DNA from 3 places in the Mycolicibacterium aubagnense genome. Region 3 is predicted to be linked to each of the others. Evidence: riboswitches for the same ligand, from Rfam matches in the RefSeq annotation. Region 3 holds a riboswitch; each other region holds the start of a gene.
The links. Region 3 has a riboswitch for cobalamin ahead of G6N59_RS18000 (ABC transporter substrate-binding protein). Riboswitches for the same ligand answer to the same signal wherever they lie in the genome.
Positions count from the first base shown of each region.

Region 1: linked by a shared signal. The riboswitch ahead of G6N59_RS13795 (CbtB domain-containing protein) and the one ahead of G6N59_RS18000 (ABC transporter substrate-binding protein) in region 3 are both predicted to bind cobalamin.
Region 2: linked by a shared signal. The riboswitch ahead of metE (5-methyltetrahydropteroyltriglutamate--homocysteine S-methyltransferase) and the one ahead of G6N59_RS18000 (ABC transporter substrate-binding protein) in region 3 are both predicted to bind cobalamin.

Region 1 covers NZ_AP022577.1:2,781,394-2,791,932, forward strand. Annotated here, with positions in the region: gene G6N59_RS13770 (heavy metal translocating P-type ATPase) at 1-1,733, shown strand, start outside; partial or broken gene G6N59_RS13775 (permease) at 1,914-2,817, shown strand; gene G6N59_RS13780 (TIGR03943 family putative permease subunit) at 2,838-3,554, shown strand; gene G6N59_RS13785 (YbjQ family protein) at 3,575-3,940, opposite strand; gene G6N59_RS13790 (CbtA family protein) at 3,998-4,906, opposite strand; gene G6N59_RS13795 (CbtB domain-containing protein) at 4,921-5,148, opposite strand; adenosylcobalamin (AdoCbl) riboswitch at 5,151-5,298, opposite strand; gene clpC1 (ATP-dependent protease ATP-binding subunit ClpC) at 5,354-7,879, opposite strand; gene lsr2 (histone-like nucleoid-structuring protein Lsr2) at 8,138-8,485, opposite strand; gene lysS (lysine--tRNA ligase) at 8,595-10,097, opposite strand; gene G6N59_RS13815 (alanine racemase) at 10,122-10,539, shown strand, end outside.
Region 2 covers NZ_AP022577.1:2,769,699-2,780,237, forward strand. Annotated here, with positions in the region: gene G6N59_RS13725 (pyruvate carboxylase) at 1-2,925, shown strand, start outside; gene G6N59_RS13730 (NADP-dependent oxidoreductase) at 2,938-3,855, opposite strand; gene metE (5-methyltetrahydropteroyltriglutamate--homocysteine S-methyltransferase) at 3,988-6,246, opposite strand; cobalamin riboswitch at 6,362-6,554, opposite strand; gene G6N59_RS13740 (metal ABC transporter solute-binding protein, Zn/Mn family) at 6,784-7,743, shown strand; gene G6N59_RS13745 (metal ABC transporter ATP-binding protein) at 7,821-8,627, shown strand; gene G6N59_RS13750 (metal ABC transporter permease) at 8,624-9,577, shown strand; gene G6N59_RS13755 (metal ABC transporter permease) at 9,571-10,416, shown strand; gene G6N59_RS13760 (Fur family transcriptional regulator) at 10,428-10,539, shown strand, end outside.
Region 3 covers NZ_AP022577.1:3,710,161-3,720,699, reverse strand. Annotated here, with positions in the region: gene G6N59_RS18005 (FecCD family ABC transporter permease) at 1-141, opposite strand, end outside; gene G6N59_RS18000 (ABC transporter substrate-binding protein) at 162-1,169, opposite strand; cobalamin riboswitch at 1,237-1,421, opposite strand; gene G6N59_RS17995 (TetR/AcrR family transcriptional regulator) at 1,497-2,096, opposite strand; gene G6N59_RS17990 (glycoside hydrolase family 3 N-terminal domain-containing protein) at 2,122-3,309, opposite strand; gene G6N59_RS17985 (DUF2613 domain-containing protein) at 3,416-3,589, shown strand; gene G6N59_RS17980 (alpha-(1->3)-arabinofuranosyltransferase) at 3,642-7,769, shown strand; gene G6N59_RS17975 (VOC family protein) at 7,766-8,119, opposite strand; gene G6N59_RS17970 (acyltransferase family protein) at 8,129-9,238, opposite strand; gene G6N59_RS17965 (cell envelope lipid trafficking protein PgfA) at 9,467-10,539, shown strand, end outside.

The DNA of each region.
Region 1 (10,539 bases), 930 kb from region 3:
TGCGCGGCGCCCTTCGGTCGCTGCGGGGCGGGCGGTCGCCGGGGACCGACCTGCTGGTTTCGGCCGCCACCATCGCCAGCCTGATCCTGCGCGAGAACGTCGTCGCCCTCACCGTGCTCTGGCTGCTGAATATCGGTGAGTACCTGCAGGATCTGACGTTGCGCCGGACCCGCCGAGCCATCGCCGACTTGCTGCGCGGTGCCCAGGACACGGCATGGCTGCAACTCGACGACGGCAGTGAAGTCCAGGTCAGCACCGACTCGCTGCGCGTGGGCGACGTCGTCATCATCCACGAGCAGGTTGCCATCCCCATCGACGGCGACGTCCTGTCCGGAGACGCCGTCATCGATCAGTCGGCGATCACGGGAGAGAACCTCCCGGTGGCGGTGACAACCGGTGCGACCGTGCATGCCGGCTCCGTGGTGGTACGCGGCCGCGTGGTGGTCCGCGCCCGCGCCGTCGGCCACCACACGGTGCTCGGCCGGATCGTGGCCAGAGTCGAAGAGGCACAACGTGATCGGGCACCGATCCAAACCGTGGGCGAGAATTTCTCCCGCAGATTCGTGCCCGCTTCGTTCCTCCTGGCCACGGCGACGTTCCTGGCCACGGGGGACGTGCGCCGAGCGATGACCATGCTCTTGGTGGCCTGCCCATGTGCGGTGGGGCTGTCCACCCCGACGGCGATCAGCGCGGCGATCGGCAACGGGGCCCGCCGCGGCATTCTCATCAAAGGTGGCTCCCACCTCGAGGCGGCCGGCCGCGCGAACGCGGTGGTCTTCGACAAGACCGGCACACTCACCCTCGGCCGGCACATCGTCACCAATGTCGTGTCATTCCATGATGACTGGGCACCCGAAACCATCCTCGCCTACGCCGCGAGCTCGGAGATCCACTCACGACATCCGCTGGCGGAAGCGGTGATTCGCTCGACCGAAGCCAAACACATCGTGATTCCGCCACACGAGGAGTGCGAAGTTCTCGTCGGACTGGGCATGCGGACGCGCGCCGACGGCCGCACCCTGCTGCTCGGCAATCCGTCACTCCTCGCACGTGAGAACGTGGCCATGGACGGCGAAGCCGACCAGTGGGTGCGGCGGCTGCGGCGACAAGCCGAGACGCCGCTGCTGCTGGCCGTCGACGGTGAGCTCGTCGGATTGCTCAGCCTGCGCGACGAAGTGCGGCCGGAAGCGGCGAAAGTGCTTGCGCACCTGCGGTCCTCGGGCGTGGAACGAATAGTGATGCTCACCGGCGACCACGCGGATACCGCGCAGGCAGTTGCCGCGGAGCTGGGTATCACCGAGTGGAAAGCCAACGCGCTGCCCGAGGACAAGCTCGCGCTGGTGCAGGACTTACACGAGGCGGGCTATACCGTCGCGGTCGTCGGCGACGGCGTCAACGACGCCCCCGCACTCGCCGCCGCGGACATCGGCATCGCCATGGGGTTGGCCGGTACCGACGTCGCCGTCGAGACCGCCGACGTCGCCCTCGCCACCGACGATCTACGTCGCCTGCTCGAAGTTCGCGCTCTCAGCGACTGTGCCGTGGCGGTGATCCGGCAGAACTACGCCATGTCGATTGCGGTCAACGCCTTCGGGTTACTCCTCGGCGCATTCGGCGGCCTCTCCCCGGTTTTGGCCGCCATCTTGCACAACGCCTCATCCGTCGCCGTCGTCACCAACAGTTCCAGGCTGATTCAGCACGAGCTGGCCCAATCTGGCTGTCCCGACCGATAGTCCTGTGAATCGGCGCAATGGTCCACGCGCCTCCCCGGGGTACGGTCCAGCGGTGACACGATGGGCACCGTGACGGTCACCAGGTCGACCACAGCCGTGCGCGTCGCATCGGGGCGCGGGCCGCGGCCGATGCATGTGTTGGTGTTCAGCATCGTTGTGTTCGCGGCGACGAGCCGGTGGATGCACACCTTCGCTTCCAGCCATCCGAATCTCGCGACTGCCGGGACAGTGTTTTCGGGTGTGTTCGTCCAAGCCGTGCCGTTTCTGGTATTCGGCGTGGTGGTCAGTGGCCTGATCGCGGCATTCGTTCCAACGGAACGTCTTTCGCGGTGGCTGCCGAAGCATGAAGGTGCCGCTGTGCTGGTGGCGGCTGCCGGTGGCGCCATGCTCCCCGGCTGCGAATGTGGTTCGGTGCCGGTGGCCCGGCGGGTGTTCGGCGAGGGCGCCCTCGGCGCCGCGGCATTGACATTCATGCTGGCGGCACCGGCGATCAATCCGGTGGTGCTGGTGGCAACAGCGGTGGCCTTTCCCGGACAACCGATGATGGTGGTGGCCCGGGGTGCGGCGTCGCTGCTGACCGCACTGACAATGGGCGCGCTGTGGATACGTCTCGGCCGCCCAGAATGGGTCACGCGCGGGTTGTTCCATGAGCACGCAGCGGCCGGGGAATCACGCTGGGTCGCCTTCACCGAGGCGGCCCGCCACGATTTCCTGCACGCCGCTGGGTATCTGACCGTCGGCGCCACCGCTGCCGCGGTGCTGCACGTCGTGGTGCCGCCATGGGTTTTCGAGGGTCTGGCCGGTCACCTGGCGCTGGGCATCGTCACGATGGCCCTGCTCGCCGTTGTGCTGGCATTGTGTTCGGAGGCGGACGCTTTTCGTCGCCTCCAGCCTCAGCATGGTGCCGCTGTTGCCCAGGCTCGTATTTCTGGTCGTCGGCCCGGTCGTCGATGTCAAGCTGATCGCCATGCACGTGGGCATGTTCGGGCGGAGTTTCGCAATTCGGTTCGCGCCGTTGGCCTTTCTCGTGGCAGTGGCCAGCGCCAGTGTTGTCGGTGGAGCACTGATCGGAGGCGTGCGGTGAACCGCGAAGTCGAGAACACGGTGTTGCTGCTGGTGGGGATCAGCATGGCGACGGTGACGTTCACCGGCAGCTTCACCCGGTATGTCAAACCGTCGCTATATCCATGGTTGGCGGTGTCGGCGGTGCTGCTGGTGGGGCTCGCCCTTGTCGCGATCGCCCGGGACTGGCGGATGTCTCGTGTGGCCGTCGGCATCGACGACCACGAACACCATCACCACGAACACGGCCACCAGTCCACCGTGGTCTGGATGCTGGTACTTCCGGTCGTGGTACTGGCTTTCGTGGTGCCGCCCGCACTGTCGGCGCGTGCGGCAGCGCCGACTTCCGTTGTCGTGTCGAATGATGTGCTGCGGCGGGCCTATCCGCCGTTGCCGTCGGGCGTGACACCTGAGATGTCATTGCCGGACGTCGTGGCACGGGCCGACTATGACAGCACCGGTTCGCTGGTCAACCGCACGATCACCGTCGTCGGCTTCATTTTTCGGGACCACGACGTCTCGGATTTGGCCCGGGGAACCATCACCTGTTGTGCTGCCGATGCCCGCCTGTCCCGGCTCCATCTGACCGGGGCGCTTGCGAAACAGGCAGATACGTTGCCCGACGAGAGCTGGTTGCGGGTGCGGGGCGTGGTGACCACCACCGGCGATTCGACCGACCACGGTATTCCGACGCTGGCGGTGGCTGCCCTCGATCGGGTCGCCGCGCCGGCAGACGAGTACGCCTATCTGACCCGCTAGCACCCGAGCAAAAAGTCGGCTCAGCCGCCGTACCCCAGTTGCTGCGCGGTGTAGCGGGCGGCGTCGGTGACCGGGACCGCCTGCACCGCAGTGCCATACGCGCAGATCTCGGTCCACACATCGCCGATCTCGGTGGTGTCGAACCGCATCGCGATGATGGCGTTGCCGCCGCGGGCCTGACATTCCTGGATGAGCCGGCCCATGGCCTCGTTGCGGCTCTCTGCCAGGTTCTTGGTCATGCCCTGCAGCTCCCCGCCGAACATCGCCTTGAAGCCGGCGCCCATCTGCGCGAAGGCGTTCCGGGAGCGCACGGTCAGGCCGAACACCTCACCGCAGACGCGCTGAATCTCCCAGCCGGGCAAGTCATTCGTCGTGACAACCAGCATGTTGCAGCCTTTCTCCGTCGGTACGCGTCGAACTGTAGTGCGCAACGACCCGAATCGTCAGACGGCGGGTGCGACGTCCCGTGCCGTCGCGGCCTTCCTGCCGCCCCCGAGGTAACGCTCGACGAGCCCACCGAACACCAGCCCGATGACCGTCCAGATCAACGCCTGGTCGATCAACGAGTACCACCGGAACTTCCACAACAGGTCGGCGTCGAAGCCCGGGTAGACGAGCTGGCCGGGGGCGTAGACCTTGCCGTCGACCGTCACCGGAGTGGGGAACGTGTTGGTGATCGGCTGCGGCGTCTCGGTTGCGGCGCGCGCGAAGCCGAACTCGCCGGAGTGCTCGATGTTGGCCGACAGCTCACCCAGCGACGGCAGCGCCGCCAACAGCCCGCCGTACACCACGAAGAACCCGACCACCGCGATCGCGACCGAACGCGCCCAGCCGACCTTGCGGGACAGCTTGCGCGCCGTGAACACCGCGAGCCCCAGTAGGGTCAACGACCCCCACACCATGCCCAGGTACAGGAAGCCGCGGGCCTCCATGGTGAACTCGTGGCCGACTGCCGGCGGGTTCGACGGATATTTCACGAACGGCAGCAGGTATACGCCGAGAAAGCCGAAACCTGCGACGCTCCAGCCCAGCACCTTCGGCCGGACCTCGAACCGGCCGTGCAGCACCAGATACGCGACGGCGACCAAGGCACCCATCGCGACCGAGAAAGCGATGATTCCGGTGGCCGCGCCGATACCCGACTGAATGGATCGGCTGAACAACTCCGGCCCGTCCGGCTCGACGGGGTGCCCCATGGCCGCGTGGACAGTCGACAGCACATTCATGCGGCCGGACTCGTAGTCGATGGCCTTGTCGATGATGGGTTCGGCAAAAATCCAGGCGAACAGGAACCCCAAGATGCCGGCGAACAGGCCGGCGAGGGCTCCGCGCCCGATGACGCGGATTTCCACAAAAGTCCCCTGGATCAGTGGCAGGGGAAGCCGAGGAAGTGCCGCGAGTCATGCACCCACTCGTGGACCACGACGGTCTTGCCGAACATCGACATCATGCCCTCGTCGACACCGACGAGGTAGTACGCCAGCACCGCCAAGAAGATGGTGATCCCGAGCAGCACCGCCACCCGCGTGGCCGACAGTGCCCGGTGGGATTCGGCGGATATACCCGGCTTGGAAGAAACCGAAATGCTCGTCATGGTCAAACCTCCTATGGGGTCATGCGCCCCTACGTGTTCGGTTCTGTACGACGGCGAAAGATCTGACTCACCCCCGGGGGGGTTCACAGTGGCGCAACCGTGCCGGATTCTCACCGACTTCCATGCACCGCCATACCGGGATCAACATACACCCCACCGAAAAATACCCTCCCCGATGTTCGGGGAGGGTATTTTTCGCGATCCGTTATTCGGCAGCAGTAGTCGCCGCGGCCTCGGCCAAGTCGGCCGATTCCTTGCGACGGCCGGCGAAGGTGAACACCGCATCCTCGGTGTTGTTGCTCTCGCCGTCCCAGTTGTCGACGTCGACGGTGACCAACTGACCCGGGCCGACCTCTTCGAAGAGGATCTTCTCCGACAGCTGATCCTCGATCTCACGCTGGATGGTGCGACGCAGCGGCCGCGCCCCCAGCACCGGATCGAAACCACGACGGGCCAACAGCGCCTTGGCCTTCGGCGTCAGCTCCATGGCCATGTCCTTGGCCTTGAGCTGCTTGCCGACCCGACCGATCATCAGTTCCACCATCTGGACGATCTCGTCCTGCGTCAGCTGGTGGAACACGATGATGTCGTCGATACGGTTCAGGAACTCCGGGCGGAAGTGCTTCTTCAGCTCGTCGTGCACCTTGAGCTTCATCCGCTCGTAGTTGTTCTCGCCGCCACCCTGGGTGAAGCCGAGACCAACCGCCTTGCTGATGTCGCTGGTGCCGAGGTTCGAGGTGAAGATCAGCACGGTGTTCTTGAAGTCGACGGTGCGACCCTGACCGTCGGTCAGGCGGCCATCTTCGAGGACCTGCAGGAGGCTGTTGTAGATCTCCTGGTGGGCCTTCTCGATCTCGTCGAACAGCACCACGCTGAACGGCTTGCGGCGCACCTTCTCGGTGAGCTGGCCGCCCTCTTCGTAGCCGACGTAGCCCGGAGGGGCACCGAACAGCCGCGACGCGGTGAAGCGGTCGTGGAACTCGCCCATGTCGATCTGGATGAGCGCGTCGTCGTCGCCGAACAGGAATTCCGCCAACGCCTTGGACAGTTCGGTCTTACCGACGCCGGACGGGCCGGCGAAGATGAACGAGCCCGACGGACGCTTCGGGTCTTTCAGGCCGGCGCGGGTACGCCGGATGGCCTTCGAGACTGCCTTGACGGCGTCGACCTGCCCGATGATCCGCTTGTGCAGTTCGTCTTCCATGCGCAGCAGACGCGTGGTCTCGGCCTCGGTCAGCTTGAACACCGGGATGCCGGTCCAGTTGCCCAGAACCTCGGCGATCTGCTCGTCGTCGACCTCGGCGACCACGTCGAGATCGCCCGAACGCCACTGCTTCTCGCGCTCGGCGCGCTGGGCGACCAGCGTCTTCTCCGAGTCGCGCAGCCGGGCTGCCTTCTCGAAGTCCTGCGCGTCGATGGCCGATTCCTTCTCCCGGCGGGCGTCGGCGATCTTCTCGTCGAACTCGCGCAGGTCTGGCGGAGCGGTCATCCGGCGGATACGCATGCGGGCGCCGGCCTCGTCGATCAGGTCGATGGCCTTGTCCGGCAGGAACCGGTCGTTGATGTACCGGTCGGCCAGCGTCGCGGCAGCGACCAGCGCACCGTCGGTGATGGACACGCGGTGGTGCGCCTCGTACCGGTCGCGCAGACCCTTGAGGATCTCGATGGTGTGCTCGACTGTCGGCTCGCCCACCTGCACCGGCTGGAACCGGCGCTCCAGCGCGGCGTCCTTCTCGATGTACTTGCGGTACTCGTCGAGGGTGGTCGCACCGATGGTCTGCAGCTCGCCACGGGCCAGCTTCGGCTTCAGGATGCTCGCCGCGTCGATGGCGCCCTCGGCGGCACCCGCACCGACGAGCGTGTGCAGCTCGTCGATGAACAGGATGATGTCGCCGCGGGTGTTGATCTCCTTGAGCACCTTCTTCAGGCGCTCTTCGAAGTCACCGCGGTAGCGGCTGCCGGCGACCAGCGAACCCAGGTCGAGCGTGTAGAGCTGCTTGTCCTTGAGCGTCTCGGGGACCTCGCCGTGCACGATGGCCTGGGCCAGGCCCTCGACGACGGCGGTCTTACCGACGCCGGGCTCACCGATCAGCACCGGGTTGTTCTTGGTGCGGCGGCTCAGCACCTGCATGACCCGCTCGATTTCCTTCTCCCGGCCGATGACCGGGTCGAGCTTGCCCTCGGCGGCGGCGGCGGTCAGGTTACGGCCGAACTGGTCGAGCACGAGCGACGTCGACGGGTTGCCCGTCTCGCCACCGCGGCCACCGGTACCGGCTTCGGCGGTCTCCTTGCCCTGGTAGCCCGACAGCAGCTGGATGACCTGCTGACGCACGCGGGTCAGCTCGGCACCCAGCTTCACGAGCACCTGCGCGGCGACGCCCTCACCCTCACGGATCAGGCCGAGCAGAATGTGCTCGGTGCCGATGTAGTTGTGGCCGAGCTGCAGCGCCTCGCGCAGAGACAGCTCCAGCACCTTCTTGGCACGCGGCGTGAACGGAATGTGGCCGGACGGGGCCTGCTGCCCCTGGCCGATGATCTCTTCGACCTGGCTCCGCACACCCTCGAGCGAGATGCCCAGCGATTCCAGCGACTTGGCGGCTACGCCCTCGCCCTCATGAATGAGGCCAAGCAGGATGTGCTCGGTGCCGATGTAATTGTGGTTGAGCATCCGGGCTTCTTCTTGCGCCAGGACGACGACCCGACGGGCCCGGTCGGTGAATCTCTCAAACATCGGTGGTTACCTGCTCTCCCTCGTAGCCGCAGCTCCTGCCGCGTCACTTCGCGTGTCGCGACGCTGTGCGCCTACCGTCCACTCTAATGGGCGGCGAGCCTGCGTGCCCTGCGGTATCCCCTACTCGCAAGGCCGATCAGCGCTGCGAAAAGGCCAACGCGCAGCGGATATGAAACGTTTCCCGGATCGGCTCGCCGACGCTACGCCGAAAGCGAACAGAAGATCCGGGGGCAACACTGAATTGCGTTGCCCGGAGACCTACGTCGCGGCGTGGAACGCGTCGATGATCTCGGCCGGAATACGACCGCGGCTGGAGACATTGTGGCCGTTGCGACGAGCCCATTCCCGGATGGCGGCACTCTGCTCACGGTCGATCGAGGCCCGACCACGACCCGAAGCACCGGCGCTGGCGCGGCCACGACGGCGGCCACCGACGCGACGGCCGGCCTCCACCCATTTCTTCAAATCATTCCGAAGCTTGGCGGCGTTCTTGGTGGTGAGGTCGATCTCGTAGTTCACCCCGTCGAGCGCAAATTCGACCGTCTCATCCGCCGCACCTTCACCGTCGAAATCATCGACGAGCGTGACAGTCACTTTCTTTGCCATCGGCCCACACTAACCCTTCTGCCTCGATAAAACCGCAGAATCGATTCTGCCAGAACAATGCTGGCATAGGTCTGGAATTCCTTCAACAAGTTCCGGGTTACTACACCGTTCAGTCGGCCTGGCGGCGAACAATCGGGAACAAAACCGTGTCCCTAATCGTCAACCCCGTCAATGCCATCAGCAAGCGGTCGAGCCCCATTCCCGTTCCGGTCGTCGGCGGCATCGCATACTCCAATGCGATAAGGAAATCCTCATCAAGTCGCATTGCCTCGTCGTCACCGGCAGCGGCGGCACGAGCCTGGGCCTCGAAACGCTCACGCTGAATGACCGGATCGATCAACTCCGAATATCCCGTGGCCAGCTCGAACTTCCGGACATACAGATCCCATTTTTCTGTAACGCCCGGAATAGTGCGGTGGGCCCGAGTCAGCGGCGTGGTCTCCACCGGGAAATCCCGGACGAAGGTCGGCGCCCAAAGACGATCACCGACGGTGTGCTCCCACAGTTCCTCGATCAATTTCCCGTGGCCGTATCCGCGGTCCCGCGGAATCTCGGCACCGAGTCGTTCGGCGACCTTCCACAGGTACTCGGCAGAAGTATCGGGAGTGATCTCCTCACCCAGGGCTTCGGACAACGACGGATACATTTCGATGGTCGCCCATTCACCATCGAGGTCATAGGTGGAGCCGTCCGGCAGCGGCACCATTCGAGTGCCAATGGCCTCGTCTGCGACCTCCTGAATAAGCTCACGCGTCACAATGGCGGAATCGTCATATGTGCCATAGGCCTGATATGTCTCCAACATCGCGAATTCCGGGGAATGCGTGGAATCGGCGCCCTCGTTGCGAAAGTTCCGATTAAGCTCGAAAACCTTCTCGAAACCACCGACCAGGCAGCGCTTCAGGAACAACTCCGGCGCGATGCGCAGGTACAGATCCGCGTCGAGCGCGTTGGAGTGCGTGATGAACGGGCGCGCCGCGGCGCCACCGGGCAGCGTCTGCAGCATCGGAGTCTCGACTTCCAGAAAGCCGCGGCGCTCCAGTGCCGAACGCAACGCCCGCACGACCGCAATACGCTGCCGGGCGACAGTGCGGGCTTCCGGGCGCACGATCAGGTCGACGTACCGCTGCCGGACCCGGGTCTCTTCATTCAATTCCTTGTGCGCGACAGGAAGCGGCCGCAGCGCCTTCGACACAATTTGCCAGTTCTGGGCAAGCACAGACAATTCCCCGCGCCGGGAACTGATGACCTCGCCCTCGACGAAGACGATGTCGCCCAGGTCCACGTCGGACTTCCAGGCGTCGAGCGACTCCTGTCCCACCTTGTCCAGGCTCAGCATGGCCTGCAGCTGGGTGCCGTCGCCCTCCTGGAGCGTGGCGAAGCACAGCTTGCCCGAGTTCCGGGCGAACACAACACGGCCGGCCACGCCGACGATGTCGCCGGTGGCGGTGTCCGCGGCGAGCTCCGGATAGGCCGCCCTCAGCTCGGCGAGGGTGTGGGTGCGCGGCACCTCGACCGGATACGGGTCGCGCCCCTCGGCCAGCAGCCGCTCACGCTTGGCCTGGCGGATGCGGAACTGCTCGGGAATGTCGGGGCTGTCGGCTTCGCTCACGAAATGCCAGCTTAAATGAAGGCCATGGCCACCAGTTTGGAGCAGTCCACCGTCGATGCCCTGGACCACGAGCCGATCGACTGGAAATACAAGGGCCTGCCGTCCTCGTGGTGGGGCCAGACCCCTGCCCAGGTGTGCCGTCGGCGGCCCAGCCTGTTCGACGACGGCGCCGTGTCGCCGGTGTGCACGCTGCGCACGCAGCCGCTGGTGCACAACATGGTCACCATGGCGCGTTGGTGCCGACGGCGGGGCGTGCAACTCGCGCCACACGGCAAGACCCATATGTCCCCGCAGCTGCTGGCCCGTCAGCTCGGCGCCGGTGCGGTGGCCGTCACGGCCGCCACCATCAGCCAGGTCCGGGTATTCCGGGCCTTCGGGGTCCGCCGGATCATCCTGGCCAACGAACTTGTCGACGTCACCGGGCTGCGCTGGCTGGCCGCCG
Region 2 (10,539 bases), 940 kb from region 3:
CCGCTGTTCGTCAAGGCGGTCTCCGGCGGCGGTGGCCGCGGCATGCGACGGGTGGCCGCACCCGCCGATCTGGCCGAGGCCATCGAAGCGGCTTCACGGGAAGCGGAATCGGCATTCGGTGACCCGATGGTCTACCTCGAGCAGGCGGTCCTCAATCCGCGCCATATCGAGGTGCAGATCCTGGCTGACGGCACCGGCGAGGTGATCCATCTCTTCGAGCGGGACTGCAGTGTGCAGCGTCGGCACCAGAAGGTGATCGAGCTGGCGCCGGCGCCCAATCTCACCGACGAACTACGGGCCCGTATCTGTTCTGACGCAGTGACATTCGCCCGCCACATCCGGTACTTCTGTGCCGGCACCATCGAGTTCCTTCTCGACGAGCGCGGGCACCACGTGTTCATCGAGTGCAATCCCCGCATTCAGGTCGAGCACACGGTCACCGAGGAGATCACCGATGTGGACCTGGTGGCTTCCCAGTTGCGGCTTGCTTCCGGCGAGTCGTTGACCGATCTCGGACTGAGCCAGGACACGCTCCGGATCCGCGGCGCCGCAATGCAATGCCGGATCACCACCGAGGATCCCGCCAACGGGTTCCGGCCGGACACCGGCCGCATCACCGCCTACCGCAGTCCCGGCGGCGCCGGAGTCCGATTGGACGGCGGCACCAACGTCGGTGCCGAGATCAGTGCGCATTTCGACTCCATGCTGGTCAAGCTCAGCTGCCGGGGCCATGACTTCGCCACCGCGGTCACGCGAGCCCGCCGGGCCCTTGCCGAGTTCCGCATCCGCGGGGTGTCGACGAACATCCCGTTCCTGCAGGCGGTTCTGGACGACCCGGACTTCGCTGCGGGCAACGTGTCCACCGCATTCATCGACCAACGGCCACAGCTGCTGACCGCCCATACCCCGAGCGACCGCGGCACCCGCATCCTCAACTACCTCGCCGATGTCACGGTCAACAAGCCGCACGGTGTGCGGCGGTCAACGGTGTATCCGCGCGACAAGCTGCCGGACATCGATCTGTCCATCCCGGCACCGGCGGGCAGCAAGCAGCTGCTGACCGAGTTGGGGCCAGCGGGCTTTGCGGCTGCGCTGCTGGAATCGCCGCGACTGTGGGTCACCGACACCACGTTCCGCGATGCCCACCAGTCGCTGCTGGCCACCCGGGTGCGGACGTCGGGCCTGGTGAAGGTGGCCCCATATGTCGCCCGCATGATGCCGCAGCTGCTGTCCGTCGAATGCTGGGGTGGCGCGACTTACGACGTGGCCCTTCGCTTCCTGAAGGAAGACCCGTGGGAGCGACTCGCCGCACTGCGGGAGGCGATGCCCAACATCTGCCTGCAGATGTTGCTACGCGGACGCAACACCGTCGGCTATACCCCGTATCCGGTGTCGGTCACGTCGGCGTTCGTGCAGGAAGCCACGGCCACCGGTGTCGATATCTTCCGGATCTTCGACGCGCTCAACAACGTCGAATCGATGCGCCCAGCCATCGATGCGGTACGCGAAACCGGTTCCGCGGTAGCCGAAGTGGCCATGTCGTACACCGGTGACCTGACCGACCCGAGCGAGACGCTGTACACGCTGGATCACTGGCTCAAGGTGGCCGAGCAGATCGTCGACGCCGGCGCGCATGTGCTGGCGATCAAGGATATGGCGGGGCTGTTGCGGCCACCTGCCGCGGCAGCCCTGGTGTCAGCGTTGCGGTCCCGGTTCGATCTGCCGGTGCACGTTCATACCCACGACACCCCGGGTGGCCAGTTGGCGACCTACCTTGCCGCCTGGCAGGCAGGCGCCTCAGCGGTCGACGGTGCCGCGGCTCCCCTGGCCGGGACCACCAGCCAGCCGGCGCTGTCGTCCATCGTCGCAGCCGCGGCTCACACCGAGCACGACACCGGCCTCTCGCTGACCAACGTCTGTGAGCTCGAGCCGTACTGGGAGGCGCTGCGCCGGGTGTACGCCCCGTTCGAGGCCGGGCTGCCGGCGCCGACCGGCCGCGTCTACACCCATGAGATACCGGGCGGTCAGCTCAGCAACCTCCGCACCCAGGCCGTTGCCCTCGGGCTGGGCGGCCGGTTCGAGGACATCGAGAACGCTTATGCCGGAGCGGATCACGTCCTGGGCCGGCTGGTGAAGGTGACCCCGTCGAGCAAGGTGGTCGGCGACCTGGCGCTGGCGCTGGTCGGTGCCGGGATAAGTGCCGAGGAGTTCGCGGCCGATCCCGATCGTTACGACATCCCGGACTCGGTGATCGGCTTCTTCCGTGGCGAACTCGGCGACCCGGCCGGTGGCTGGCCGGAGCCGCTGCGTACCAAGGCGCTTCGGGGCCGGGCGCAACAAAGGTCGAGTGCCGCACTCACCGTCGAGGACTACGCCGAACTCGCCGCGCCGGGACCCCGCCGCCGCGCCGCGCTGAACCGGCTACTCTTTCCCGGGCCGACCCGCGAATTCGTCTCGCACAGGGAGCAATTCGGCGATACCTCGAGCCTGAGCGCCAACCAGTTCTTCTACGGGCTGCGCCACGGCGAGGAGCACCGGGTCAGGTTGAAGAAGGGTGTCGAGCTGCTGATCGGGCTGGAGGCCATCTCCGAACCCGACGATCGCGGCATGCGCACAGTACTGTGCCTGTTGAACGGTCAGCTGCGCCCGATCCTGGTGCGCGACAGGCTGATCGACAGCGCCGTCCCGGCCGCCGAGAAAGCGGACCGGGGCAACCCAGATCATGTCGCCGCACCCTTCGCGGGCGTGGTCACCATCGGAGTGGCAGTCGGGGACGCCGTAGCGGCCGGTCAGACGGTGGCAACCATCGAAGCGATGAAGATGGAGGCCGCGATCACTTCACCGAAGGCCGGCACCGTCAAGCGGATCGCGGTGGCTCCTACCGCAAGCGTCGAGGGTAGTGACCTACTTGTCGTGGTGAGCTGACCGAGGCCATGGTCACGGCACGACGGCAAGCTTGCCGTGACCATGGCCCGTGGTGCTCGCGGACAGTGCGGCGGCAGCTTCGGTGAGTGGATAGGTCCGACTGATCGAGACGACGAGTCGGTCCTGCGCTGCGAGTGCGGCGAGTTCCCTGAGGGCGGAACCCAATTCGCTGCCCGCACCACCGGCATGTACTTGGATGCCGGTGCCGGCCGCGTCAAAGGCGACCAGCGTGAGAACGCGCGCCGGATTGCCCGTGAGTTCGATCGACAACGGAATCTCCCCGCGGCCAGAGGCATCGAGCACGGCGTCGACGCCCTCGGGCGCGACGGCCCGGACCCTTTCGAGCAGACCGTCGCCATAGGTGACCGGCGTCGCGCCGAGCGAACGCAAGTATTCGTGGTTGGATTCGCTCGCCGTACCAATGACATTGACGCCTTGCGCCTTGGCGATTTGGACGGCAAACGTGCCCACTCCACCCGCTGCCGCATGGATGAGCAGCGTCTCACCTGGCTTGACGTCAAGCTTCTTCAGCACGGCGTACGCGGTGCCCCCGGCGCCCGCCAGCGAGCCCGCCACCTCCCAGGCGACACCGGCGGGCTTGCGGACGATATCGGCAGATTCTGCCAGCGCATGATCGGCGAACGACCCGGTCGTCGACCGGCCCAGGACCTCGTCGCCAACCGCCCATTCGGTGACCTCAGATCCGACGGCATCAACGACACCAGCCACGTCGGACCCCACGCCTGCGGGTAGCTCAAGAGGCATCAGTTCACGCATGTAGCCGGCGACGATCTTCCAGTCGATCGGGTTGACCCCGGCGGCGCGTACCGCGATACGCACCTGAGTCGGTCCAGGCACCGGAGGCAGCACATCGACCACTCGCAGGACCCCGGGCGTGCCGTATTCGGCGAACTGCACAATTCTCGACATCTCTCCGTCTCCGATCAGGTTCCGATACCAGCCTATGAAGCAGAAGGCGTCGACCGTGAGATGTATTTCTGGTCATGCAGTAAACGGCAGTGCCCCGGAATCCGAATCAGATTCCGGGGCACTGTGTTTGAACTACCCCGTAGCGCGCACCAACCGCGCGGCCTGCACCATGTGCCGCAACGACTCGGTCACCTCATCGGTCTTACGGGTCTTCAGACCGCAGTCCGGGTTGACCCACAGCCGTTCCGCCGGAACGGCACCGAGCGCATGGCGCAACGACGTCACCATCTCGTCTGCGGTCGGAACGCGTGGCGAGTGGATGTCGTACACACCCGGACCGACGCTGTTCGCGAACCCGATCCCGTTGAGGTCGTCGAGCACCTCCATGTGCGAACGCGCCGCTTCGATGGACGTGACGTCGGCATCGAGGTCGGCGATGGCACCGATGACCTCACCGAACTCCGAGTAGCACAGGTGGGTATGGATCTGGGTGGCATCACTGACTCCCGAGGTGGAGAGACGAAACGCATCCACCGCCCACTTGAGGTAGGCCGCCTTGTCGGCGTCCCGCAGCGGCAGCAGCTCACGCAGTGCCGGCTCGTCGACCTGGATGATCGCGATACCCGCGGACTGCAGATCGACCGTTTCGTCGCGGATGGCCAGTGCCACCTGATTGGCAGAGTCGGCCAGCGGCTGATCATCGCGGACGAACGACCAGGCCAGGATGGTCACCGGACCGGTGAGCATGCCCTTGACGGGCTTGTCGGTCAGCGTCTGTGCATACGTCGCCCAGTCCACCGTCATCGGCTGCCTGCGGGTGACGTCGCCGAACAGGACCGGCGGGCGCACGCAACGACTGCCATAAGACTGCACCCAACCGTTCTTGGTGGCGAAGAAGCCGTCCAGCTGCTCGGCGAAGTACTGCACCATGTCGTTGCGCTCGGGCTCGCCGTGCACCAGCACGTCCAGGCCCAGGTCCTCCTGCAACCGGATGACGGTCTCGACCTCTGCCTTCATCCGGTTGGTGTACTCGGTCTCGTCGATCTCGCCGCCCACCAGTGCGGCTCGCGCCTTGCGGATCTCGACGGTCTGCGGGAACGAGCCGATGGTGGTGGTCGGCAGCGACGGCAGATCGAGCCGCGCGTCCTGCGCCTTACGCCGCTCGACTGCGGGGCCGCGGCCGAGACCGCCGGCCAGCACCGCATCCAGCCGGGTCCGGACCTCGTCGTTGTGCAGACGGGGGTCCCGCACCCGCGATGCGACTGCCCGGCTGGACGCCTCCAGCTCAGCGGCAACCGAGTCGCGGCCCGAGCGCAGCGCCGTCGCCAACGTCGCGACCTCTTCGACCTTCTCGGCACCGAATGCCAACCAGCTGCGCAGCGCATCGTCCAGTTCTGTCTCCGACTCGAGGGAGTACGGCACATGCAGCGTCGAGCACGACGTCGAAACCGCGACCGCCGCAGCACTTCCGACCAACCCATCCAGCCGGGCGAGGGCCGCGTGCAGGTCGGTGCGCCAGATGTTGCGACCATCGACGACACCTGCCACCAACAGTTTGTCCGCCAGGCCCGATATCGACTGGTCCCCACCGGCGACGAAATCGACTGCAACACCCTCGATCTGGGTACGGGCCAGCGCCGGCAGGACGGCGCCCGGTTCACCGAAGTACGTCGCCACCAGGATCGCCGGGCGCTTGGCTGCACCCGCGAGCGCGGTATAGACCTGCTCGGCCAGTTCAGGACCATTGTCGAGGATGTCGGTGACCAGCACCGGTTCGTCGACCTGGACCCACTCGGCTCCGGCATCGGCCAGCCGGCCCAACAAATCGGTGTACAACGGCAGCAGCTCACCGAGGCGCTCGATGGGCGCACCCGCGCCGTCGACCGCTTTACTCAGCGCCAGGAAGGTGATCGGCCCGATGATTACCGGGCGGGCCGGAACCCCTTGCGATCGGGCTTCTTTGAGTTCGGACAGCACCTTCTCCGGATGCAGCGTGAACGCGGTGTCGGGACCGATCTCCGGGACCAGGTAGTGGTAATTGGTGTCGAACCACTTGGTCATCTCCAGTGGGGCGATATCCGCGGTGCCGCGTGCCGCGGCGAAGTAGCGGTCCAGGTCGTCGGCAACGCCGCGCACCCGGTTCGGCAGAGCACCGAGCAGCGCCGCAGTATCGAGGAATTGGTCGTAGTACGAAAAGGTGTTGACGGGAACGGAATCCAGGCCGGCTCGAGTCAGCTCCGAGAGGGCATCGCGACGCAGTCCTGCGGCGATCTCTTCGAGCGCGGCCCGATCTATCCGGCCCGCCCAGTACCGTTCGACGGCCCGCTTCAGCTCCCGGTTCGGGCCGATGCGAGGCGCACCGAGAATGGTTGCGGTGAATGGTGTTGACAACTGACGTCCTTCACATGCGACGGAAGTGCGCACCGCCCAAGGACATCCATCGAGGGCAGCCGAGACCGCCCTCGGCGATCAGCCCATTCCACGAGGCGATGCACCGCCGGACGCGGCGCATCCGGCACAGCTGGCAGGTCTTCGGACTCGCAGGCGCGCACCCTCGGGTGCACCTAATGGCCGTCGCTTCCCAGTTCGGGGTGAACCAGTGCGGTTGACGGCGGTCGTTCCTGCATACCGCTGCGGGACAGTCCCGGATTCTCACCGGGTTCCCTCTCATGGCGATTACCCGCCATTCGATGCCTCAAACGCCGAAGCGCTGTTGGCAAACCAGCTGCGCTCCGGAGATTACCTTGTCACCTCGGACGACGACAGCCAGCTGCGTGACGGCGCCAGGCACAGCGCCGACACCCCTATGGCCGTGGCCCTTTCTGGGGGTCGGCTGTCAGTTTGAACGCACGGATTCCCATGCGGCAGGTCGAGTGCTACCTTGCGTATCGCAAATGACAATCATTTTCACATATCGGAGGCGTAGCCATGCACGGTTCGCGAAACCTTGGTCTTTCCATAGCTGCGGCCGGTGCGGTGGCGGCGATGCTCATGGTGTCGGGCTGTGGTGGTGGGAGCAGCCCCGCCACCTCGACCTCGAACTCGGCGGGCAGCAGCACCGCATCGCCGGTCAAGTTGGCGGTGGTGGCGACGATCAACGCGTGGGGCAGTATCGCCGCTCAGCTCGGTGGCGACCATGTCCAGGAGACGTCGCTCATCACGAATCCCGCTACCGACCCACATGATTACGAGCCCTCGGCCGCCGACGGTCGGGCGGTGGCAACTGCCGCCGTGGTGATCAACAACGGAATCGGTTACGACAGTTGGGCGGACAAGCTGGTGGCCGCCAATCCCAATCCCCAGCGGGCCCAAGTGACCGTCGGCCAGGTGGTCGGGGTGGCCGACGGCGGCAACCCCCATCAGTGGTACTCGCCCGCTTCGGTCGTCAAGGTCGTCGATGCCATCACAGCTGCCTACAAGAAGGCCGACCCGAACGACGCCGGCTACTTCGACCAGCAGCATGACCAGTTTCTGAACCAGGGTCTGGCCAACTACCACAACCAGATCGCGTCGATCAAGGCCAAGTACGCGGGCACGCCCGTCGGGGCCAGCGAATCGATCTTCGCACCACTGTCAGATGCGTTGGGCCTGAACCTCATTACCCCGCCGGATTTCCTCAAGGCGATCAGCGAGGGCACCGATCCCTCCCCGGCGGATAAGGCGACCGTTGATCAGCAGATCGCATCCAAGGCGATCAAGACGTACGTCTACAACACCCAGAACAGCACGCCGGACATCGCGGCCCAGGTGGACGCCGCACGCAAGCAGAACATCCCGGTCGCGACGGTGACCGAAACGCTTGCGCCGGCCAACGCGTCGTTCCAGGACTGGCAGACCGCACAGTTGTCTGGGCTCGCCGACGCATTGCACGCCGCCACCGGCAAGTAGAAATGGAACCGGCCACCGCTCGATTAGACGACGAATTGTCCACCGCACCAAAACAATCCGTACGCAGAGTCGTACAAATGCGCGGTGCGTCGGCGACCCTGGGTGGCCGCACCATCTGGTCCGATGTCAACATCGACATCGCTGCAGGCGAATTCGTCGCCGTGCTGGGACCCAACGGGTCCGGTAAGTCGACGCTCCTGCGAACACTGCTCGGGCTGACGCCCGTGGGCGGCCAGCTCGAGGTGCTGGATGAACGCCCCGGCCGTGCCAATCGTCGGATCGCGTATGTGGCGCAACGCCGTGCGTTCGATGCCAACCTGCGGATCCGGGGCGTGGACATCGTGCGGTTTGGACTGGACGGCACTCGCTGGGGAGTTCCGATTCCGTGGCTCACCCGATTGGTGCGGCCCCGGCAGTTTCAGCTGCAGCAGCGGCTGGTGGCCGAGGCGATCGAGCGGGTCGGCGGGGGTGACTACGCCCGCCGGCCCATCGGACAGTGCTCGGGTGGCCAACAACAACGGCTCTTGATCGCCCAAGCTCTGCTGCGCCGTCCGCAACTGATGCTGCTCGACGAACCACTCGACAGCCTCGACGTGCCCAGTCAGGCGGGCATCAGCGCGCTGGTGCGGGACATCTGCCGCGAGCAGGGCGTCGCGGTCATCATGGTGGCGCACGACGTCAACCCGATCCTGCCGTATCTGGACCGGGTGATCTATTTCGCCGGAGGCACGGCGGTCAGCGGCACACCTCAACAGGTGATCACCGCCGAGCAACTCAGCGCGCTGTACGGAATGCCGATTGAAGTGCTCCGGGACAGTTCGGGCCGGGTATTCGTCGTCGGCCAACCAGACGTGCCGCCGGAACACCGCGGAAGCATGACGTGAACAGCGTGGAACCGACCTGGGACCTGCTCGCCGACCTCCGACAGATGCTGGCGTACCCGTTCATCGTCACCGCATTGCAAGCCGGCACCATCGTGGCGATCGTGGCCGGGGTCATCGGCTGGATGATGGTGCTGCGTCGGGAGAGCTTCGCCGGACACACCTTGGCCATGGTGGGTTTTCCAGGGGCGGCGGCAGCGGCGTGGCTCGGCGTGGCGACCGGATACGGCTATTTCGTCGCGTGTATCGCGGCGGCGATTGCGATCGTCGCGTTCTCACCCGCGAACCGCGCCGGCGGTCTGGGCGGGTTCACCGAGGAATCCGCCGTGATCGGCACCGTTCAGGCCTTTGCGCTGGCCACCGGATTATTGTTTGTCAGTTTGTATCACGGCTTTTTGAGCGGGCTGACAAGTCTGCTGTTCGGCACGATCGCCGGGGTTACCGGGCAGCAGGTTGTGGTGTTGCTGGCCGCCGCGGTGGTGTGCCTGACGCTGATGGCGATCATCGGGCGGCCACTGTTGTGGTCCTCGATCGACCCGGACACTGCGGCCGCCGGCGGGGTCAGGACCAGGCTGCTGTCGGTGATGTTCATGGTGGTACTGGGCACCGCAGCGGCCGGCGCAAGCCAAATCACCGGCAGCCTGTTGGTTTTCGCGCTGCTGGTGGCCCCGGCGGCGGCAGCGTTCAGCATCACGGCCCACCCGGGGTACGGGATTGCGCTCTCGGTGGTGATCGCCTTGACCGTGACGTGGCTGGGTATCGGGTGCGCGTTCTTCTGGCCGTATCCGATCGGTTTCTGGGTCTCCACCTTTGCGTTCGCGATTTATCTGGCCGCAGCAGCCACCCGGGCGCTGGTGGATCGTAGTCGACAGCGCGCTGATCGATGCAGCACAACCATTGCCCCACAGCGGGTTTCAACCACAAAGTCGGCGGGAGACACGGCAACGTGCTGAGCCATCCGTTCATTGTTTATGCACTGGTCGCCGGGACAGCTGTCGCCGCACTGTGTGGTCTGGCCGGATATTTTCTGGTGCTCCGCGGGCAGGTGTTCGCCGGTGACGCGCTCGGCCACGTGTCCTATGCCGGTGCGATGGCCGCGCTGGTGGCGGGCGTGGACCTGCGGACCGGTCTCTTCGTGGCAACGATCGCCGTGGGAATCGCGCTGGGCATCGGCGGCGCGCGTGGTGCGGACGACGTCGCGATCGGTTCGTTCTTCTCGTGGATTCTCGGTCTCGGCGCATTGCTGCTGACGTATTACACCACCCACGCCAGCACCGGCAACGGTGCGGCCAACGTCAATGTGTTGTTCGGCAGCATCTTTGGACTCAATTACCGGTCGACGGCGGTGGCGGTGGCGGTAGCTGTAGCCCTGGTTCTACTCCTCATCGCGATCTCCCGGCCGCTGTTGTTCGCCACGGTCGACCCGGCCATCGCCGCGGCCGCCGGGGTCCCAACACGACTGCTCGCGGCAGTGTTTCTGGCGATCGTCGGCGCGACCGTCGCCGAAGCCACCCAAGTCGTCGGGGCGCTTCTGGTACTGGGGCTACTGGCCGCACCGGCGGCGGCCGCCGCCCGATTGACCACCCATCCATGGCGGGGTTTCTGGCTGGCCGGCGGACTGGCGGTCGCCTCGATCTGGATCGGCGTGACGCTGGCGTACGTCATCCCGAAAGCCCCGGCCAGCTTCACGATCATGACCACAGCCGCCGTCCTCTACGTCGCCGCGGCGGCCTGGCGGCGCGCCAGCACGTCGCGGCATGAGGTCGGTGTCGTTGCTGCCGGCCAGCGGTGAGCACGGTGGCGATGGGTGCCGAATCGACGCCGCGCAGGCGGCAGAGTTCGAAACGCGAAGCGGTCGTGGACCAACTCGGGCGCAGCGAGCGGTTCCGCAGCGCTCAGCAGCTGTTCCACGACA
Region 3 (10,539 bases):
GATCGGTGTGATATCCGCTGGACGGCCCCAAACATGTTGCGCGACGACGGCATACACGTCGCCGAACCCGAGGTCGGCGGGCCCGATGATCATCGCCGCCGCGATCGACAGCGCCAGGACCGCGAGGCCGAGCATCACCATCCCGGTGGTGCGCACCGCCGTCAGGACTTTCCGCCCAGCCCGAACGCGCGCAGCCCGGATGCGAAGGTCTCGACGGCATCCACGTTGCGCAGCGACGGGTCCATCGCGCTGGCAGGCAGCACGATCCACCGCCGCTCCCGCACAGCCCTCAATTTGCTGGCCGCGGGGTCGGTTTCGAGGAACTTGATCTTGGCGGCGACGCTGTCACCGTCCTTGCCCCGGGTGAGATCGGCGAGGACCAGCACATCGGGATCGCGTTGCAGAATGGCCTCCCAGGAAATCTCGGGCCACAGTTGCCGGTTGTCGGCGAACGCGTTGCGCGCTCCGACGGCGGCGGTGACGATCCCGGGCGCACCGCAGCAGCCCGCGATGTATGGAGTTCTGGTACCGGCGTACCACCACATCACAGAGACGTCGTCGGCTTTGAGGCCGTTTGTCGCGGTCGCCATCCGGGTCCGCAATGTCGACACCAACTTTTCACCGCGCTCAGGAACATCGAAAACCTCGGCAAGGTCGCGGATTTCGGCGTACATGTCGTCGAGGGTCAACGCGCGCTGCTGCGCCGCGTCCTGGCCACCGCACTCGCTGGAGGACTGGTACGTCGGCACCCCGAGGCGCTCGAACCGATCCCGCGGGGCGACGCCCTGATCGGTGAACGACCAGTCGAACGTCGCGTAGACGAAGTCTGGCTTCTCCTTGAGCACCCGCTCGAACGATGGAAATTCTCGGCTCAGCACAGACACTTTGGCGTTGTCGTCGGCGAGGTCGGGCCGCACGTCGTCGCTCCAGGATGCGGTACCGGCCATGCGGTCGCTGAGCCCGAGCGCCAGGAGCAGTTCGCTGGCCGGCTGATTGATCGACACCGCACGCCGCGGTGGCGCTGTCACCGTCACCGTGCGTCCGCAGTTCTGCAACGTGACGGGATAGCCGGCCGTTCCGGCGTTGAGAGTTCCGGTCGCGCGCGGTCCGCCACATGAGCAGACCAGCGAAACAATCAGTGAGACAAGGACAATGGTACGTCGAGACACGGCGGCGCCTTCCGATCCGGGACTCGGGTCGCGGAGTCCATCCGTGGGGGGTCCTCGCACCGCCAGGCCGCGAGAGCCCGAGCCGGCAGGTCTTCGGACTCGGGATCATCCAGCCGGAGCGCCTTCCCAGCCCACATGGGGCCAGTGGCCGTTGCTCCGCCTGTCCCCCTCACCGCTGCGCGTCAGTTCCGGGTTCGCACCGGATTCCCTGACCCAACCGCGTTGGGTTCGACTGGCTCAAGCGGACCATACCAGCCGTCTCGAAACTGAGCTCATGGTCGAAGTTCGGCAGATTTTTCGAACACAAGCTCACGCTCGGCGCGCGGATCAGGACTCGGCGCGCTTGCCCTTCAGGCCGCGCCAGAACAGGTTGATCATCAGCTCGGTGGCATCGTTGACATCAGTGTCACCGGCACTCACCCGCGACGCGATGGCCTCACCCGCGCCCACCAGGGCCACGGCCATCATCTCGAAGTCGCTGTCCGGCTCCGGGTTTCGCGTACCGGTACTCAGCAGCCGGGCAACCAGGTCGATGATCTTCTCACGGCCCTCGCGCACCGTGTGGGCGAACGCCTGCGAGCTGGTGGCCTGGGTGTACAGCACGATCCAGGACGCCCGGTTGCGGTCGATGTACGTCATGAACGACAGCACCGCGTTACGCAGCAGGTCGCGCGGACTCTGGGCGAAGTTGATGTCCGCCCGGACGGTGTCGACGAAGCGGGTCAGCTCCCGATCCAGGCACGCGGCGAACAGCTCTTCCTTCGAGCCGTAATAGAGGTACAGCATCGGCTTGGAAATCTCGGCCTGCGCGGCGATCGCGTCCATCGAGGTCTCGTGATAGCCGTTCACCGAGAACATCTGCACGGCGGCGTCGAGCATCTGCTGTTCGCGGACGGCCCGCGGCAGCCGCTTGGTTCCACCTGCCATCAGATCAGGGTATTCAAAACAAGGCTCACTTCACGCATTTCGCGCCCGGCCCTTTCATGGCCGCCACCCGCAGCACCGACTTGTCGATCTGCGCCTGGTCCAGCTGCCCGGCCTGCGCGGCCGCCTCGAGCTTGTCCAGCACGTCCGGGATGCCGTCGGTGGTGATCCACAGCGCGACGTCCGCGCCGGCTTGGAGCGCCTTCAACGCCGCGTCAGCGACGCCGAAGTGCTGACTGATGGCAGCCATGCCGGTCAGATCGTCGGTGAACACGACGCCGTCGAACGGCGGGCCGCCGTACTGGCCGCTGCGCAGCAGGTCGTAGGCCGGCTTGCTGAGGCTGGCCGGGTCGTCGCCGAGGGTCAGGCCGGGCACCTGCAGGTGCCCGACCATCACGGCGACGGGCTGCTGCGTCGTCAACGTCCGGTACGGCACCAGGTCGTTGTCCTTCAGCGCCTCCAGCGGCGGCGTCTTCACGCCCCCGGTGTGCGAGTCGCCCGAGCCGTGGCCGTGACCGGGGAAGTGCTTGAGCACCGGAACCAGCCCCGCCTCGCGCAGGCCCGCGGCGTAGGCGCCGGCGTACTCGGTCACCTTCTGCGGGTCCGAGCCGAAGGAGCGGTCTCCGATCACCTCGTCATCAGCTTCTTCGGTGACGTCGGCGTCGGGCGCGAAGTCGACGGTGATGCCGAACTTGTCCTTCATCTGCTGCCCGCGGTCCTTGGCGATGGCCTGGACCTCGGCCGGGGTCTTGGTCGTCGCGAGGACGCGCGCCGACTCCTGCGGCCCGATCAGCTTCTTCAGCCGGGACACCCGGCCGCCTTCTTCGTCGATGCTGACCGCCAGCGGCAGCGCACCTGACGCGGCCTGCAGCGCACCGATGGTGCCGTCGGACAGCATGGACAGGTCCGTCCAGCTCCCGATGAAGATGCCGCCGACCTGCTGCTGAGTCACCGCGGCACGGGCATCGGCGGCATCCTTGACGCCCACCATGAGCAACTGGGCCAGCTTCTGCCGCAGCGTGAGGGTGCTGAGCAGGGCGTGCGGATCGCACGGCGGGGCGGTCGGCGCGGGGGCGTCCATGGGCTTGCTGGAGGAGGCCGTGCTCTTGGCCGGGCTGGACGTGCTGGACGCAGCAGGATGGTCGGACGACGAGGAGCAACCCGCCACCAATCCGGACACCAGTGCCAGTACGCCGAGGGTTCGGTGCAGGGACATGGGCACCGAGCCTAGTCGCGGGACGAGGGCGCCTCGGTCCCGCGATCACGTGTGAGTAGGCTGGCGAACACGGAAGCAGGCAGGTCGTCATGCTAGTTTGGGCGCCATGGACCGCTTCCTCGTGCCCGCCGGAGCCAGCATCGTGGTCGGTCTCTTGCTCGGCGCCGCAGCGGTCTTCGGCACCACGCTGATGCTGGAGCAGAACACCAAGCCGACGCTGCAATCGGGCGATCCAGCGTCATCGGTGCTCAACCGGGTCGAATACGGCAACCGCAGCTGATCCCGCGGCGCCGCTCTCCCGGCGCTGCCTATGGGTCGTCAGCGCGGCCGCACTGGTCCTGACGTTCGCCCAGTCACCGGGCCGGGTCTCGCCCGACACCAAACTCGATCTCACCGCCAACCCCGCGCGCTTCCTCGCGCGGGCGGCCAACCTGTGGAGCAGCGACCTCCCCTTCGGGCAGTCGCAGAACCAGGCCTACGGCTACCTCTTCCCGCACGGCGCGTTCTTCCTCCTCGGTGACGCCATCGGCCTGCCCGGCTGGGTGACCCAACGACTGTGGTGGGCCTTGCTGCTGGTCGTCGGGTTCTGGGGCGTGGTGCGCGTCGCCGAAGCGCTCGGCATCGGCAGCCGCTCGTCCCGCGTCCTCGCCGCGGTGGCATTCGCCCTGTCGCCACGCGCGCTGACGACGCTGGGCGCGATCTCGTCCGAGACGCTGCCCATGATGCTGGCGCCGTGGGTGCTGTTGCCGGTGATCCTGGCGCTGCGCGGGGACCCGAGAATTCGGCAGCTGGCCGCGCGCTCGGCCGCCGCCGTCGCGCTGATGGGCGCCGTCAACGCCGTCGCCACGTTGACGGGCTGCCTCGCCGCGATCGTCTGGTGGGCCGGGCACCGGCCCAACCGGCGGTGGTGGCGCTTCACGGCATGGTGGTTCGGCTGCACGCTGCTCGCCATCGTGTGGTGGGCGGTGGCGCTGGTGCTGCTCGGCCGGATCAGCCCGCCGTTCCTGGACTTCATCGAATCGTCGGGGGTCACGACCCAATGGCTGTCGCTGACCGAGGTGCTGCGCGGCACCTACGGCTGGACGGCGTTCGTCGCGACCAACGCGACGGCAGGTTCGTCACTGGTCACCGGTTCGGTGGCGGTGCTCGCCACGACCCTGGTGGCGGCGGGCGGCATGGCCGGTCTGGCGATGCGCAGCATGCCGGCCCGCGGCCGGCTGATCTCGATGCTGCTACTCGGCCTCCTGCTCCTGGCGGTCGCGTACTCGGGTGGCCTGGGCTCCCCCATCGCGCACCAGGTGCAGACCTTCCTCGACGCCGCCGGCACCCCGCTGCGCAACGTGCACAAGCTCGAGCCCGTGTTGCGGCTGCCGCTGGCGCTGGGCCTGGCCCACGTGCTGGGCCGGATTCCGCTGCCGGGCACGGCACCGTGCCGGGAATGGATCAACGCGTTCGCCCACCTCGAGCGGGACAAGAGGATGGCCGTGGCAGTGGTGCTGCTGACCGCGCTGGCCGCGGGGACATCGCTGGCGTGGACGGGCCGCCTGGCCGCGCCGGGCGCCTATCGCGCCATTCCGCAGTACTGGCACCAGACCGCGGACTGGCTCGACGCACACAACGCCGAGACACCGGGCCGGGTGCTGGTCGCACCGGGCGCGCCGTTCGCCAATCAGGTCTGGGGCAACACGCACGACGAGCCGCTGCAGGTACTGGAGCACGGCGCCTGGGGTGTGCGCGACTCGATTCCACTGACCCCGCCCGCAACCATCCGCGCCCTGGACTCCGTACAGCGCCTGTTCGCCACCGGGCGGCCATCCGCGGGATTGGCCGATACCCTTGCCCGCCAAGGCATCTCGTTCGTCGTGGTGCGCAATGACCTGGACCCCGACAACTCGCGGTCCGCCCGGCCGCTGCTGGTACACCGGGCCATCGACGGATCCCCCGGCCTGACGAAGGTGGCCCAGTTCGGCGACCCGGTCGGCGCAGGCACGCTGGACGGCTTCGTCTCCGACAGCGGCCTGCGGCCGCGCTACCCCGCGGTCGAGATCTACCGGGTGGCGGGCACGACCCCGACCCAGCCCTACCTGGCCGACGCCGACACCATGGCCCGCGTCGACGGCGGGCCCGAATCCCTGCTGCGAATCGACGAGCGCCGGCGCCTCATGGGACGAAAACCACTGGGCCCCATGATCTTGACTCAGGACGCACAGCAGGCCGGGCTGCCGGTGCCCGAGGTCACCGTCACCGACACCCCGCTGGTCCGCGAGACCGATTACGGGCGCGTCGACGACCACTCGTCGGCGGTGCGCGCGCCCGACGATCCGCGACGCACCTTCAACCGCGTCATGGACTACCCCAGCCCCGGCGCCACTCCCGCGTACGGCGCGTGGCCGGGCGGACGGATCACCACCTCGAGTTCGTCGTCCGATTCGACTGCGCTACCCAACGTGGCGACGGCAGCCGGGCCGGCCGCCGCGATCGACGGCGACTCTTCGACCAGCTGGGTGTCCAGCTCGCTGCAAACCGCTGTGGGGCAATGGCTTCAGGTCGACTTCGACCATCCGGTGACCAACGCGACCATCACCCTGACGCCCAGCGCCACCGCCGTCGGGGCTCAGGTGCGCCGCATCGAGGTGGCAACAGCCAACGGCACCAGCACAATTCGCTTCGACCAGCCGGGCAAGCCGCTGACGGCCGCCCTGCCCTACGGCGAGACCTCATGGGTCCGGTTCACCGCGACCGGCACCGACGACGGGTCCCCCGGCGTGCAGTTCGGCATCACCGACTTCTCCGTGACGCAGTACGACGCGTCCGGCTTCGCCCATGCGGTGAGCCTGCGGCACACCGTCGACGTACCCGGTCCGCCCGCGGGATCGGCTGTCGCGCAATGGGATCTGGGCAACGACCAGCTGGGCCGGCCCGGCTGCGCCGAGGGACCGAACGGGGTCCGGTGCGCCGCCACCATGGCCCAGTCGCCCGAAGAACCCGTGAACATGAGCCGCACCCTCACCGTGCCGACGCCCATGGCCGTCGTGCCGACGGTGTGGGTGCAGGCCAGGCAGGGCCCGCACCTGGCAGACCTGGTGAGCCAGCCCGGCACCACCCGGGCGACCGGCGACTCAGACGTCATCGACATCGCGGGCTCGGCCTACGCCGCCACCGACGGCGACCCGCGCACTGCCTGGGTGGCCCCGCAGGGCATCGTGCAATTCCGCAACGGCGCCAACCTGACCGTGCACCTGCCGACCCCGACGACCGTCAGCGCCCTGCGGCTCGTGCCCAGCGCCTCCGAACTGCCGGCGCATCCGACCGTCGTCGCCGTCGACCTGGGCACCGGGCCGCAGGTGCGACGGATCGGCGACGGACCACAGACCCTGCAGCTGACGCCCGCGAAGACCGACACCATCAAGCTGTCGATCCTCGACTGGCACGACCTGATCGACCGCACCGCACTGGGATTCGACCAGGTGAAGCCGCCTGGTCTGGCCGAGGTCACCGCCCTCGACGACCACGGCGCACCGATCGCGCCCGCCGATGCCGCCGCCAACCGGCGGCGCGCCATCACGCTGCCCTGTGGCCGGGGTCCGATCGTCGCGATCGCCGGCCAGTTCCTGCAGACCTCGGTGCACACCACCGTCGGCGCGCTGCTGGACGGCGAACCGATCGCGGCCCAGCCGTGCCAGTCCGAGCCGCTGCAACTGCCGGCCGGGAAGCAAGAGCTCCTCATCAACCCGGGCGCGAACTTCACCGTCGTCGGCGCCCGCCTGACCGGCCCGCTCGCGGCCCACATCCACAGCGCCGGGACGACTCCCACGCAGCTGAAGACGTGGACCTCCGATCACCGCGAGGTGGACGTGGCCCCGTCGCCCGTACAGCGGGTGCTCGTGGTCCCCGAAAGCGTCAACCCCGGCTGGACCGCCCACACCGCGGGCGGCGCCATGCTCACCCCGGTGACCATCAACGGGTGGCAACAGGGCTGGGTGCTGCCGGCCGGCACCGCGGGCATCGTCACGCTGACGTTCGCGCTGAACACCCCCTACCGGATCGGGCTGTTCGGCGGGCTCACGCTCCTCCCGCTGCTGGCGCTGTTGGCGCTGCTGCCGATGCGGCGCCCCGTCGATGACGAGCCGACGGACACCTGGCAGCCGCATCCTGCGGTCGTGGGCGTGGCCCTCATCGGCTTCGGGTTCCTGGTGGCCGGGTGGGCGGGCCTGGCGACCATGGTGGCGGCCATCGGCATCCGGTATCTGCTGAAGTCACGGGTGCGGTGGCTCGACGGGTGGACCGTCGTCGCCTCGGCGGCCGGCCTGATCGGCGCGGGCGCGGTACTCAGCGCGTACCCGTGGCGCTCGGTGGACGGCTACGTCGGGCATTCGCCGTGGGTGCAGTTCCTGGCGCTCATCTCGGTGGCCGCGTTGGCCACCTCGCTGTGGGACGCGCCGAAGCGGTCCTCTGACTAGAGCCGATGGGCGATCTGGAAGACGTTCCCGAACGGATCGCGCACCATGGCCCGGCGGTCACCGTAGGGCGTGTCCATCGGCGGCTCGATGGTGGTGGCGCCCGCGGCCAGGGCACGTTGGTAGGCCTGGTCGGCGTCGTCGACATAGATATAGAGGAAGGCCGGGAAGACGCCCCGGTCCAGCGGCGAGCCGACCATGACCAGCGAGTCGCCGATGCGGATTTCGGCCGGCCGGTCTGGCGGCACCTCGCCGACGGCGCCGAAGACCGCGCGCAGAAACTCGACGGCGCGCTGCGGGTCGCTCACGAACATCCGCGGCGTCACCGAGTGATAGCCCTTCGGAGTACTCACGTTGACCTCCTATCCGACGGCAGCCGGCTCCGGAACATCGGTGATCGAGCTGTCCCGCGGCGACGGAGCGTGCCGCGACTCCCAGCGGCGCAGCAGCTCGCGGCACGGCGACTCGATCAGCCCGTAGCTGACGGCGGCGATCGCGAACCCGAAAATCAAGGTCAGGATCAGCACGATCGGCATGTGCCCGTTGAAGGGAAACTCGCCGATCACCGGGAACACCATGGCCAGCGCCGCCAGGTGCCAGATGAACAGCCCATAGGACCAGCGGCCCAGCGTCACCATTGCGGTGCTGCCGAGAATCCGGTGCGGCGTTCCTGGTGCGTCCAACACGAGCGGCGCCAGCAGCGCCCCGGCAACCACGGCGCCCATCGCCGTCTTGACCACCACCTGGCTGACGGTACCCGGCGCCAGCCCGATGTTGCCGGCCAGCGGCGTTGCCGCGATGACGAACCCCACCCCGGCGATGGCCGCCATGACCCACCGGCGGCGGGCGAGCTGATGCATGCGTCCGACCGGCATGACCGTCAGCTCGGCCAGCAGCATGCCGGCGGCGAACCACGAGAACAGCGCCGGTAGCCAGTTCATCTGGTTGACGCCGAACGGCAGGTGCCACGGCAGCGCGGGCCACGCGAAGCTCGCCACCCCCAGCACCGCGATGGCGGGCACGCGCCAATCCACCGGCAACCGGCGGGCCAGCAGTGCCAGCAGCGGCAGCACCAGATAGAAACTGACCTCGACGGCCAGGCTCCACATCTGGGTCAGCCCGGCGGTCAGGGTCAGCGGCACGTAGACCTGGGTCAAGGTCAGGTTGGCAAGCCACACCGTGAGATCGGCGTGGGCGTCGGGCAGCAGCGCCAGGATGACCACCACGGCCAAGAGATAACCCGGCATGATCCGGACGATGCGGGAACGCAGGTAGTGGCCCGTCGGCGGCCGGTGCCGCAGACCCCGCGCGGCGGCGGCGTGACCGCGCCATAACAGGAAGCCCGACAGCGCGAAGAAGACGGCGACCGCCAGATCGAAACGGGTGAACAAGCGGCCGTACCACCCGCTGCTGTTGGCCGTCTGGAATGCCACGTGGGTCAGCACGACGCCCATGGCGGCGCAGGCCCGCATGCCCTCGACAGCGGGCAGGAAACTGCGGGTGCCGCTCAACGGAGCGCGGTCCGCAGTGTCGAGTCCCAGGTCGCCCACGACCCCAGTGTGCCGGGTGCCCGGCGTCGGAAGCGAATCTCCCCCACGACCATCGCGCGGCCGCACAGCACTCTGAGGGTGTGCCTTAGTAAGGGCTGTTAGGGTCAGTCGGGTTGCTGTGTGGCTGGCAGACAAAGTAAGGAGCACGGGTTGAACCGCGCTGTGGGGTTGCGAATCGCGGCATGCGTCTTGATGGGGCTCGGCGCCGCCCTGCTGATTGCTGCACTGCTGTTGACTACTTATACGTCGGGCAAGATCGCCAAGATTCCGCTCGACATCGACACCACGCTGGTCAGTAACGGCACCGGCACCGCGCTGGACCCCGCCTCGCTGCTGGGCGAGAAGTTCGTCGTCAACAAGAACGTCCCGCTGGTGCTGCAGCGCCAGCTCAGCGTCGAGAACCCGGCCAACGCCGACGTCGTGACGCTGCAGGTCGGCAACACCGTGCGCCGCACCGACAAGCAGCAGGACAACGGCCTTCTGCTGGCACTCGTCGACACCGTGACGCTCAACCGCACCACCGCCGCCGCGGTGAAGGGGGCGGCCGGCTCGGTGCAGAAGCCACGGACCATCGAGGACCAGAACCCGCCGACCAACATCGCGCTGCCCCACACCGGGCTGAGCTACCGCTTCCCGTTCAGTACGGAGAAGAAGACCTACCAGGTGTTCGATCCGATTGCACAGAAGGCGTACGACGCCAACTACGAGGGCGAAGAAGACGTCAACGGCCTCTCGGTCTACAAGTTCAGCCAGAACGTCGGCTTCGACGCCGACGGCAAGCTGGTCGATCCGATCAAGTTCTCGTCGCTGTACGACAAGGACGAAGACGGCTCGGTGACCGCCCGTGCCGAGCTGTGGGGCGTGCAGGCCGCCGACCCCACCGAGCCCGTCACCATGCAGCGGTACTACGCCGCAGCGCGGACCTTCTGGGTGGACCCGGTCTCGGGCACCATCGTCAAGGAGAAGGACCGCGGGTTCCACTACTACTCGCGCGATGCCCTCAAGCCTGAGGTGACGTTCGCCGACTTCACCGTCACGTCCAACGAGCAGACGGTCGAGTCACAGGTCTCCGCCGCCCACGGCGAGCGCGACAGGCTGGCCCTGTGGGACCGCATCCTGCCCATCACCTTCGGTGGCCTGGGGCTGGTCTTCCTGGTCGGCGGCGTGCTGCTGGCCGGCTACAGCCTGCGCTCGCAGGCCGCACTGATCGATCCGGGCCTGGA